2 regions of the Mycobacterium sp. MS1601 genome follow, and region 2 is predicted to be linked to the other one. Evidence: riboswitches for the same ligand, from Rfam matches in the RefSeq annotation. Region 2 holds a riboswitch; the other holds the start of a gene.
What was found. Region 2 has a riboswitch for cobalamin ahead of BVC93_RS12290 (ABC transporter substrate-binding protein). Riboswitches for the same ligand answer to the same signal wherever they lie in the genome.
Positions count from the first base shown of each region.

Region 1: another riboswitch for cobalamin. It lies ahead of BVC93_RS02715 (VWA domain-containing protein); the one in region 2 lies ahead of BVC93_RS12290 (ABC transporter substrate-binding protein).

Region 1 is NZ_CP019420.1:570,368-576,232, forward strand. Features, by position in the region: gene glpK (glycerol kinase GlpK) at 1-453, opposite strand, end outside; gene cbiE (precorrin-6y C5,15-methyltransferase (decarboxylating) subunit CbiE) at 648-1,853, opposite strand; cobalamin riboswitch at 1,874-2,038, shown strand; gene BVC93_RS02715 (VWA domain-containing protein) at 2,077-4,047, shown strand; gene cobO (cob(I)yrinic acid a,c-diamide adenosyltransferase) at 4,047-4,661, shown strand; gene BVC93_RS02725 (cobyrinate a,c-diamide synthase) at 4,655-5,865, shown strand, end outside.
Region 2 is NZ_CP019420.1:2,513,350-2,519,214, reverse strand. Features, by position in the region: gene BVC93_RS12295 ((2Fe-2S)-binding protein) at 1-447, opposite strand, end outside; gene BVC93_RS12290 (ABC transporter substrate-binding protein) at 447-1,397, opposite strand; cobalamin riboswitch at 1,425-1,564, opposite strand; partial or broken gene BVC93_RS12285 (glycosyltransferase family 87 protein) at 1,538-3,139, opposite strand; partial or broken gene BVC93_RS12280 (transglycosylase domain-containing protein) at 3,136-5,579, opposite strand; gene BVC93_RS12275 (DUF5318 domain-containing protein) at 5,572-5,865, opposite strand, start outside.

The sequences.
Region 1 (5,865 bases), 1.9 Mb from region 2:
GCGGACGCCGTCGACATTCTCCAGGATCCACTGCACCTTGCCGCCAGAAAAGTAGGTGGCGGGCGGAAGGCCGGCCTTCTGCCTGATGACGTCGCCGCGTCCATCTCGATCCAGCGCCGAAGCGATGCGGTCGGTGCGGGTGTCCTGCCAGACGATGGCGTTGTAGTAGTGCCTGCCGGTACGCTTGTTCCAAACCATCGCTGTCTCACGCTGATTGGTGATACCGACCGCGGCAAGGTCCGTGGGTTGGAGCTTCGTCTTGTTGAGCACCGAGGCCAGCACCGAAGCGGTGCGTTCCCAGATCTCCACTGGATTGTGTTCCACCCAGCCGGCCTGCGGCAGAATCTGCTCGTGTTCGAGCTGATGCCGTCCAACCTCGGCGCCGCTGTGGTCGAAGACCATGGCTCGAGTGCTTGTAGTGCCTTGATCAACGGATATGACGAACTCAGCCATGATCTTCCTTTGTCCTGTTCCCCGCCTCGTCGCTGGGAATCGTGTGTGACAACAAGGAGCGAACCGCTTCGCCGCGAGGAAATTTCAGGCAACGCGCGAGCCGGCATCGGGCTCGGTCCACACCATTTCAGCAGATTACCCTTGCGGTGCCAGCCTGCGCGGCCGTTCCGACACCACAGAAGCCGGTGATCGATTCAGTTCTTGACCCACGCCCACTGGGTCACCGCCCGAGCCGGCGTCCACCCCACAAACGTCCCCACCGGCGCGGCGCGTTCGATGTGAATCCTGGTGAGTTCGCCGCCGTGTCGCAGGTAGGCGGCACCCAACAGCATCTCGGTTTCCAGCGTGACACCGTGAATCACCAGGCGACCGCCGGAACTCAACCTGCTCATGCATTCGTCCAGGACCCCCGGTCGAGTGGCGCCACCCCCGACGAAGATGGCGTCCGGCTCTTCGAGGTCGGCCAATACGTTTGGAGCTGAGCCGTTCACGACGCGTAGTGTGGGAACCCCCAGCGAGTGTGCGTTACCGACGATGCGCCGGGCACGGTCGGCGTCGGCTTCCACCGCGATCGTGCGGCAGCTCGGGTGGGCTCGCATCCACTCGATACCGACCGAACCCGCTCCCGCGCCGACGTCCCAGAGCAACTGGCCGGGCACCGGAGCCAGACGCGCCAAGGCCGCCGCGCGCAGATCTCGTTTGGTGAGCTGACCGTCGTTGTCGAACAGTTCGTCGGGAAGCCCTGTGGCCCAGCCACTCCGGAGTGGTCCAGCGATCTCGAGCGCAACAATGTTCAGTCGCGGCACCGCACCGACGAACTGCTGTGCCGTGGTCTCGATGCGGGATTCGGCTGTACCGCCCAGATCCGACAGGATCACCATCCGGCTGTTGCCGTAGCCCAGACGTTGCAGTAGGTCGGCGAGTTCCCCTGGAGTGTGCTCGTCAGAAGACAAGACCAGTAGGTGCATACCGGGAGCGCACTCGCGCAGTACCGCGCTCACATCGCGGCCCACGACGCTGATCACCGACACCGATTCCGCTGACCAGCCAAGACGTGCCCGGGCCAACGCCACCGAAGAGACGTGCGGTACCACCGTCACCCGATCCGTCCCGAGCTTGTTGATCAATGTGGTCGCGATACCACTGACCAGTGGATCACCCGAGGCCAATACCACGACCCGGCCGGACAGATTTTCCAGCAGGGCGGTCAACCCGGCCAGTAGCGGTCGCGGCAAGGTCAACCGTTGCTGACCATCTACCTCGGGCAACAGACCGAGGTGTCGAGGCGCACCGACAACGGTATCGGCACCGATGAGCAAAGACCGGGCGTTGTCACCGAGCCCGGCCCATCCGTCGGCACCAATACCAACCACAGTGAGACGCACGTCAGCGATCGGCACGGGCGCGATGCTAGCGTGAGTACCGCGAGGTGCCCCGTGTGCCCCCGCGTCGGAAACGGCGCGGACGGCTTTCGGGGAGAATCTGGGAAGCCCGGTGAGAGTCCGGCACAGGCCCGCTGCGGTTATCCGCGCCCGTCCTGGTTCAGGATCGGGACGCGGTGAGTCCGAAGACCGGCCTCGCATGAGCCCACAACAAGTGGCCGAAACGTGAGCGGAGTGCCTCATGCTGCAGCTTTATCCGTTTTCCGCCGTACTGGGCGCCGACCCCGACGCCCAAGGCGGGCTCGACGACATGGCCCTGGCATTGCTGCTGACCACAGTGTCTCCGGCCATCGGCGGAGTTCTGGTGCGCGGGCAGAAAGGCACCGCCAAATCGACATTGGTCCGTGCGCTCGTCGAGGTGCTCCCGCCCATCGAGGTCTACTCAGGCGACCGCTTCTCCTGCGAACCTGCCGACCCCGATGCGACATCTCCCGACGGCCCGTTCGACCCCGGACACCTGATCGAGACCCGACCGGTACGTCTGGTCGAGCTGCCGGTGGGTGCCACCGAAGACCGGGTGGCCGGATCCATCCACCTCGAGCGCGCACTGTCCGACGGCGCCATCGATTTCGAGCCGGGGCTGCTGGCTGCCGCCCACCGCGGCATCCTCTATGTCGACGAGGTGAACCTGCTGCACGACCACCTGGTCGATCTGCTCCTCGATGCTGCGGCCATGGGGCGGTTGTCGGTGGAGCGCGACGGTGTATCCGTAACTCACGCAGCTAGATTCGTGCTCGTCGGCACCATGAACCCCGAAGAGGGCGAACTTCGGCCGCAGCTGTTGGACCGCTTCGGTCTCACCGTCGAGGTCGCCGCCCCACGTGATCCCGTCCTGCGCGCCGAGGTGGTGCGACGCCGGCTGGCATTCGACACCGACTCCCAGGGGTTCCGGGCCCGCTACGCCGAGGCCCAGCAGCGGTTGAAGTTGCGCATCCAGCGCGCCCAGGATGTGGTGGCCCGCGTGCAGCTCTCCGACGAGATGCTGCTGAAGGTTACCGAAGTATGCGCTGCGTTCGAGGTCGACGGGCTGCGCGCCGATATCGTCACCGCCCGCACCGCCGCTGCCCACGCGGCCTGGCAGGGCCGCGAACACATCACCATCGAGGACATCAGGGTGGCCGCGCGCCTGGCCCTGCCGCACCGACGGCGGCGCAACCCGTTCGACGCACCCGGACTCGACAAGCAGGCCCTCGACGACGTGCTGCCTCCGGAAACCTCCGACACCGACCCGGACCCGGACCCGGACGGACCCGACGATGACGGCGGCGGCGAGAACCCGCCCGAGGACGTCTCCCCGCCCGGTGGCAACACTGGCACCACACCGTCATCGGGCATCCCCGCCCCGGTCGGCGCGGGCGAGCCCTACCGGGCCAAGCTGTTCACCGTCGACGGTGTCGGCGAGGGGCAGTCCGGTCGACGCAGCCGGGCCCGCACCGCCGCCGGGCGCCGGGTCGGTGCCACCCGGGTCGACGGTGACGGCCACGGCATCCATCTGGTCGAGACCGTTCGCGCCGCCGCACCGCACCAGATCGCCCGTGGCCGTACCGCGGGGCGGCTCCAGCTGCAGAGTCAGGATCTGCGCCGCGCCGTGCGGGAGGGTCGAGAATCAAACCTGGTGTTGTTCGTGGTGGACATGTCCGGCTCCATGGCGGCCCGTGAACGGATGCGCCACGTCAAGACCGCGATACTGTCGTTGCTGTTGGACGCCTACCGGCGCCGAGACCGGGTGGGCCTGGTGACCTTTCGTGACGCCGGCGCCGAGGTGGCGCTGCCGGTCACCGGATCGGTGGACATCGCCGCGCGACGGCTGGAGGATCTGCCCGCCGGTGGGCGCACCCCCCTGGCCGAAGGACTGTTGCAGGCCGCCGACGTGGTGCGCCGCGAGCGGCTGCGTGATCCCAGCCGGCGTCCGCTGCTGGTGGTGGTCACCGACGGCCGCGCCACTGCCGGACCCGACCCGGTGGGCCGGTCCCGCCAAGCCGCGCAGATGCTGGCCGCCCAGGGTGTCAGCGCCATCGTCGTCGACTGCGAAACCGGCCGTATGCGTATGGGATTGGCGCGCACGCTGGCCGAGCACATGGCCGCCGAGTACGTCGCGCTGACCGAGCTCAACGCGCAGGTGCTGACCGACATCGTGCAGGGAGCGGCCTGATGCCTCAGGGACAACCGCTGACGGTGCCCGACGACCGGTTGACCACACGCCAGCGCCGCAACCGGCCGCTGCTCATGGTGCATACCGGCGACGGCAAGGGAAAGTCCACCGCCGCTTTCGGATTGGCGATTCGGGGCTGGAACCAGGGTTTCCGTATCGGGGTGTTCCAGTTCGTGAAATCGGCAAAGTGGCGTATCGGCGAGCAGACCGTGCTCGAACGCCTCGGCACCCTGCATGAACAGACCGGCGAGGGCGGGCCGGTCGAATGGCACAAGATGGGCTCGGGCTGGTCCTGGACGCGTAAACCGGGCACCGAGGAAGATCACGCCGTGGCCGCCGCCGAGGGCTGGGCGGAGATCAAGAGCAGGCTGGCCGCCGAAACCCACGAGCTCTATGTTCTCGACGAGTTCACCTATCCGATCAACTGGGGCTGGGTGGACATCGACGACGTGGTGCAGACTCTGGCCAATCGTCCCGGCCGCCAGCACGTCGTCATCACCGGTCGCCGGGCTGATCCGAAACTGATCGAGATCGCCGACCTGGTAACCGAGATGGGCAAGGTCAAACACCCGATGGACCTGGGCCAGAAGGGTCAGCGCGGTATCGAATGGTGACTCATCGTCTGCCGCGCTTCGTCGTCGCGGCGCCCGCGTCCGGACACGGCAAAACCACCGTCGCCACCGGTCTGATGGCGGCCCTGTCCGCGCGTGGGCTGGTGGTCAGCGGTCACAAGGTCGGCCCGGACTACATCGACCCCGGCTATCACGCCATGGCCACCGGCAGGCCCGGCCGCAACCTCGACCCGTTCATGGTGGGCGAGAACCGGATCGCGCCACTACTGGTCCACGGAGCTTCCGGCGCCGACGTGGCCGTGATCGAGGGCGTGATGGGACTGTTCGACGGTCGCCTGGGCACCGACGGCGAATCGTCCACCGCACACGTGGCGGCGTTGACTTCGACGCCAGTGGTCCTCGTCGTCGACATCTCGCACGCGTCGCGCACCCACGCCGCCGTGGTCACCGGACTGGCGCACTTCGACCCGAGGGTGCAGATCGCCGGCGTGATACTGAACAAGGCGCGCACCGACCGGCACGCCGACGAGGTGCGTAATGCCCTGACAGACCGGGGCATTCCGGTGCTGGGTGTGCTACCCCGCGATGCCGGGGTCGAGATGCCGTCACGCCACCTCGGTCTGGTCCCGGCCGCCGAACGGGCCGAGTCGGCAACCACGCTGCAGCGGCTGCGCGAGGTGATCGAACAACACGTCGATCTCGAGGCCGTACTCGACATCGCTCGGCAGGCACCGGCGTTGAAGGCCACCGGCTGGAACCCCGCTGCCGAGGTGGTGGCCCGCACAGACAACCGGCCGGTGATAGCGCTGGCCGGCGGGCGGGCGTTCACCTTCCGTTATGCCGAGACCGAGGAGTTGTTGACCGCCGCCGGCTGTGCGGTGGTCGAGTTCGACCCGTTGAGTGATGCGACGCTGCCGCCCGGCACGGCGGGCATCTACCTCGGCGGCGGTTTCCCCGAGGTGCACGTCGCAGACCTCGCGGCCAATGACGCGTTGATGGCCGAACTCCGCGACGCCATCGCGGCCGGGGTGCCCACCGTCGCCGAGTGCGCGGGACTGACGTATCTGTGCCGCACCCTGGAGGACGTTCCGGCAATCGGCGCGGTGGACGCGACCGCCGCGATGACACCGAAGTTGACGCTGGGTTACCGCATCGCGACGTCGGCCGGCGACTCGCTGCTGGGCAGAACAGGTGAGCAGATCACCGGGCACGAGTTCCACCGCACCCGGGTCACGCCCGAGGCAGC
Region 2 (5,865 bases):
CACCAGCGCGGTGGCGGCGTTTCCCCACAGCAGTCCGTCGGCCATCTTGACCGTCGCCCGCAGAAGTTGATGAAACGGTGCCAACTGCACGTCGACGACGTTGCGGTACAGCAGCCCTGCCACCTCACCGGGAGTATCTGCCCTGGTGCCCACCGGCGCGGTGAAGCCGAGTATCAGGGTGCTGTCGTCGGCGCATCCGTACTTCAGTGCGGTCAGGTCCGGAACCACCCGGCCGAACGCCCACGCTCCCAACGACACTGCCCACAGGCGTTCGGCGAACTCGTACTGCAGAGCCGAGGCCGCCACCCGCGCCTCGGTGGTACCCAGCCGGGTCGCCCTGGCCTCCAGCGCCGCACCAAGATCGAAAGGTGGTGGTGCGCTGTCGAGTTGGGTCTCGAAGTACTCGCCGTACCGTGCGGCCCTGGACAACGCCGCAACCAGCGTCATCAGAACCTGTCGGGGTGCAGCTGGGCGGCCAGCTCCCCCACCGCATACGGTGCGCGGACGCCGAGCACCGCGTCCTGCAGGGTGAGCACCGCGAACCTGTCATTGCGGATGGCGGGGACATCGGCCAGCTCGGGCCTGCTCTTGAGAAAGGCCTTCTTCTCCTCCACCGACGGGGTACCGAAGTAGTCGTAGATGATGATGACCTCCGGGCTGCGGTCGATCACCTGCTCCCAGGACACGTCGGCAAAGGTGTCCTGCACGTCGGCGAAAACATTGCTGGCCCCGGCCAATTCGATGATCTGATTGCCGATGCCCTGGCCGCCCGCGGTGAACGCGGTGCCCTCACCGCTGTCGTAGACGAACGCCCGCAGCGGCGTGACGTCCTGTACGGCGCCGGAAGCTTCGGCCACACTGTTCTTCATCTCGTCGGTGAGGCTCGCGGCACGGTCTGCGACACCGAAGATACCGGCGATCCGGTCGACCTCGGCGTACACGTCCGCCATGGTGATCGGTGACGTGGCGCAGTACTCCGGGTTGAGATAGGTGGTGACACCGGCATCGGCGAACGCTTGCCGGGAGCGGCCCTGGGCCTCGTCGAATGCGCTGTTGTAACCGCCGTACACAAAATCGGGATCGACCGCGATCACCTGCTCGAAAGACGCGTCCTTGTCCGAGATCTCCGGGATCGCCTCATAGGCCGCGGTGTACTGCGGCAACGGTGGATTGTCCGGATAGACCGTGCCGACCATCGAATCCTGCAGCCCGAGTGCGAGCATCATTTCGGTGGCGTGCTGATAGTAGCCCACTGCCCGGGTGGGCGGTTGGTCGACGGTAACCTGCACCCCGCAGTTGTCGATCGCGGAAGTTGTTGCCGTATCAGGGGTTTGGGAGCCACACCCGACAAGCAGTGCGGCGGCGGCGAGAAAGGTCAGGCAGGTGCGTGCAGACACGATTGACTCCATCCGGGATGTCCTCGTCCCAGAGCAGGGCGTCCGGCGGGGGCAGTATCGGACTCCCGGGTTCTACCCGGTCACCGTGGCGGGACCGCGCCGGATTCACACCGGCTTCCTGCTTGCCCATCGGAGCCGGCGGGTTGACCGGCAGTGCTGACAGTAACCGATCTGGGCCGCAGCCACGACGGCAACCAGGACGGTGGGGCATCGGGGGCGCGATCGAACAACCCACCTGACGGGTCGTCGATGCGCCCACCCCAGCGCACCAGGTCCTCGGCGGGGCGGTAGATCTGCCGGATCACCAGGACGCAGAGCCCGACAACCGCGAGGTCCCGCAACAGCACGGTGGTGGTGAGGGCCTGCTCGGGCAGCCCTTTGTTCTGCTCACCGAAGAGGTACAGCATCCGCGGCACCCACACCAGCGCGTCGATGGTCATCCAGGCCAGCAGGAGCCGACGGTGCGGCAACGCCAAGACCGCCAATGGCACCAGCCACAGCGAGAACTGCGGACTCCACACCTTGTTGGTCAGCAGGAAAGCCGCCACCACCAGGAGAGCCAACTGTGCCAACCTCGGCCGCTGTGGCGCCGTCAGGGCAATGTAGACGATGGCGGCGCAACACAATCCGAACAACAGTGCCGTGACGGTGTTGAGAATCGCCGGCGGCTCCCAGAACCCGAGATCGGCGTCGAAACCCGGCCAGCCGGTGAAGCTTCCGAACACGTTGTACAACGAGTCCATGTCCTCACCGCGGCGGCTGTTGAGTCGGAAGAACTCTGCCCACCCGGCCGGGAACAGCACCATGATCGGCAGGTTGACCACCAGCCACGCGGCCAGCGCCGCCGCCACCGTCTTTCCCGCCTCCGCCAGCCGATTCGACCTCAACGCCAGCGCCACGATGGGCAACAGCAGCAGCACCGGATAGAGCTTGGCCGCCACCCCGAGGCCGATCAGGACACCGGCCAACACCGGTTTTCGGCGTGCCCAGGCCAGCAACCCACCCATCGCGAAAGCCGTTGCCAGTGCATCGAAGTTGGTGAAGATCTGGAAGATCAGCAGGGGTGAACCGGCCACCAGCGCCGCGTCCCAGATGCGCCGCCCGGCCAGCATCGCGGTGGCCCACACCGTCGTCAGCCACGCCAGCGCCAGCCCGAACGCCGCGATGTTGAAGAACATCACCACTTCGGCGACGCCCGAGAGCACCGGCCACGACACCGCCCGCGTGAGCGCCGAATACGTCTTGGCCAATGCCATCGCCACGTACTGGTAGACACCGGTGATCACCGGATACTCCATGTAGCGAACAGCTGCGGTGCCGTCGTACTGGGTGCGGGGCTGGCCGTTCTCGTCGGTTTCCAACCAGCTCGACTTGTACGGGAACTTGCCCTGGCTCAACAACTCCGCGGTGTACAGCGGCACGGTGTCGGAATAGCACAAGCTGTAGTAGGCCCGCTGGTTCTCCCAGTTGGCCACCCGCTGATCAGCCGACCCGGTGCCAATGGTCTGCAGGCAGGGCGATTTTGTGGCCCACCCCAGCGCCAGGAACATCACGGCGATCACGAAGATGACCCGCAGCGGCGTGAAGAACCGCTGCCTGCCGATCAACGCGTGGCGTCCCACCGGGCCACCGACCACATCGGACATGGCCGACACCATCTTGTCGTTGCGGCTCGGAAGATCACGATCATCAGCGCTGCGGGTGTCCGAGGCCAGCCGCTGCGGCGAGACTTCTTCCGTCACGGAGCAGGCGGACCCGGCGGCGGAACAGGCGCAAGCGGATCACCCGGCGGCGGAACCGGAGCTCCGGGCACAGGAGGCGCACCCGGTGCCGGTGCGGGCACCGTCGTCGGCGGCCCCAGCGGAATGGTGATCCCGGGAGCGATCTCGAGACTCGGCTGGATCACCGTGCCGGGCGGGGGCGTCGGCGGTGCGGTCTCGGTGGGCCGTGGCGGCGGGGCAGCAGGCACACCGGCGTAGCCGCCGATCTCCGTCGGCTTGGGGAAGTCCTCGTTGTCGGTGCCGTCGAGCGCGCCGTCCATGGTCGCTTTCCAGATGTCCGACGGCAGCCCCGAACCGTAGACCGGCGAGCCCCATTGATTCTCCAGGGGTTTGGTGCCCTCGGTGGTGCCCACCCAGACCGCCGTCGACAGCGACGGGGTGTACCCGACCATCCACGCGTCACGGTTGTCGCCGGTGTCGCCGAGCTGGTTGGTGCCCGTCTTGGCCGCCGACTTCCGGCCCCGGCCAGATTGTGCCCGTTGGCATATCCGGCAATGGGCTGCATGGCGGCAGTGACGTTGTCGGCGACCGCCTTGTCGATGCGCTGCTCACCCTCGGTGTCCTGGTTGGCCGCGTCGAACAGCACCTGGCCCTGGGCGTTGACCACCTTCTGCACAAAATGTGGGCGATGGTAAACGCCGGAGTCAGCCAGCGTGGCGTACGCCGAGGCCATGTCGAGAACCCGGGATTGATACTGCCCCAACACCACACCGTTGTTCGGCGGGCCGCCCTGGCCGTCCTCACTGAGCGTGTGTTCCACCCCGGGGAAGCTCTCGGCGATACCGGCACGGTGCGCAGCGTCGGCGACGTCGGCCGGGCCGTTGTCGAGCTCCAGCATCAACCGGTAGAAACTGGTGTTCAGCGAACGCTTGAGTGCTTCGGCGATGTTGCAGGTGCCGCAGTTGCTGCCCTCGACATTGCTGATCTGGATGCCGTTGACCGTGAGCGGCGACGAGTCGACCTGATAGCCCAAACCTTTGCCCTGCTCGAGAGCAGCAACGAGGGCGAACACCTTGAACGACGAGCCGGTGGGCAGGCCGGCCTGGGCGAAGTCGAATCCGTTGGCGTCGGCGCCACCGTAGTAGGCCTTGATCGCGCCCGTCTTCGGATCGATGGACACCACCGCCGACCGCATGTCGGGATCCTGACCTTCCAGCGTTTCGGTGACCGCCGCTTCGGCCGCGCTCTGCGCCTTGGGATCAATGGTGGTGGTGATCTGCAGGCCCTCGGTGTTGAGCTGCTGTTCGTTGATGTCGAACAACGTCAGCAACTCGGCGATGACCTGCCGTTCGATCAGGCCGTTGGGCCCGGTGGTCTGATTGGCGGTCTGCGCCTGATCCGGTGGGATGGTCGGCGGAAAGACCTGCGCGTCGCGATCCTGCGGCGACAACGCACCGATCTCGACCATGCCGTCGAGCACCCAGTTCCAGCGGTCCGTCGCACCCTCGAGATCCACCGCGGGATCCAGGGCGGACGGGCGCTGGATCAGCGCCGCCAGCAGGGCGCCCTCGGCCACGCTGAGTTGTTCGACGGGTTTGGCGAAGTACGCCTGCGCCGCGGCCGCCACACCATAGGCGCCGCGACCGAAGTAGATGATGTTCAGATACGACTGCATCACCTGGTCTTTGGACCACTCACTGGACATCTTGGTGGAGATGACCAGCTCCTTGGCCTTGCGGATGACACCGCCGATACCTGAACGGGCGTCACCGACCAGTGCGTTCTTGACGTACTGCTGGGTGATGGTGGAGGCGCCCTGCAGATCCCCGCCGGTGAGGTTGTTCTTGGCGGCTCGCAGGAACCCGGTGAACGAGAAACCCGGATTGGAGTAGAAGTCGCGGTCTTCCGCGGCCATCACGGCATCGCGCACCGACACCGGAATCTGGTCGATGTTGACGTCCACCCGGTTGCCTTCCGGGGGAATGATCCTGGCCAGCTCAGAACCGTCGCTGGCCAGGATCGTCGACACCTGGGCCGTGCGGATGTCGCCCGGCTTGGGTACCTCGACGATGAAGTAGGCCATACCGAACGTGATGATCGGCAACAAGATCAGCACGGCCGCGCACATCGCGGCACCACGCCGGACCCATTTCCAGTTGATCTGGGAGGGTTTCTTCGGCGGCTCGCCACCACCGGGCGGTCCGCCACCGCCGTGCGGGGGTCTGGGTGGGGGCGGGGTGCCGTCGAGTGCCGCTTTGACTACATCGATCGGGTCGCGCAGGCGCGGATCGGGAGTGTCCCGCACCGGCGGGATGACCGATGTCGGTCGCTGGTCCGGGCGATGCTGAGGCTGCGAGGGAAGGCGACGGGTCTCGTGTTCTGATCTGGCGTGCGCACCACCGGCCCCTGACCCACGCTGGACATCAGAAGCCGACCTCTCGTGCCGCCCCGGACTACTCACTGGCCGTTCGCGCGCCCTTGCGCGCCGTCCGGGTACGTGGCGCCTTCGGAGACCGTGGCGCGCCCAGCACATATGACTTGACCAGATGGTTCCAGCTGCAAGTCCGGCATACCTCCACCACGTGTACGGAGAACTCCTCGTGCTTGGTCGCCAACAGGACCAATTCCTCGGCGGTGCGTGCCGAGCCTGACACCGGACCCAGGTGATCACCAAACACCCAGGAGACCAGCGTCAGCTGTTCCTTGCGGCAGATCGGACACATCACCGAACTGGTCTTTCCGTGAAA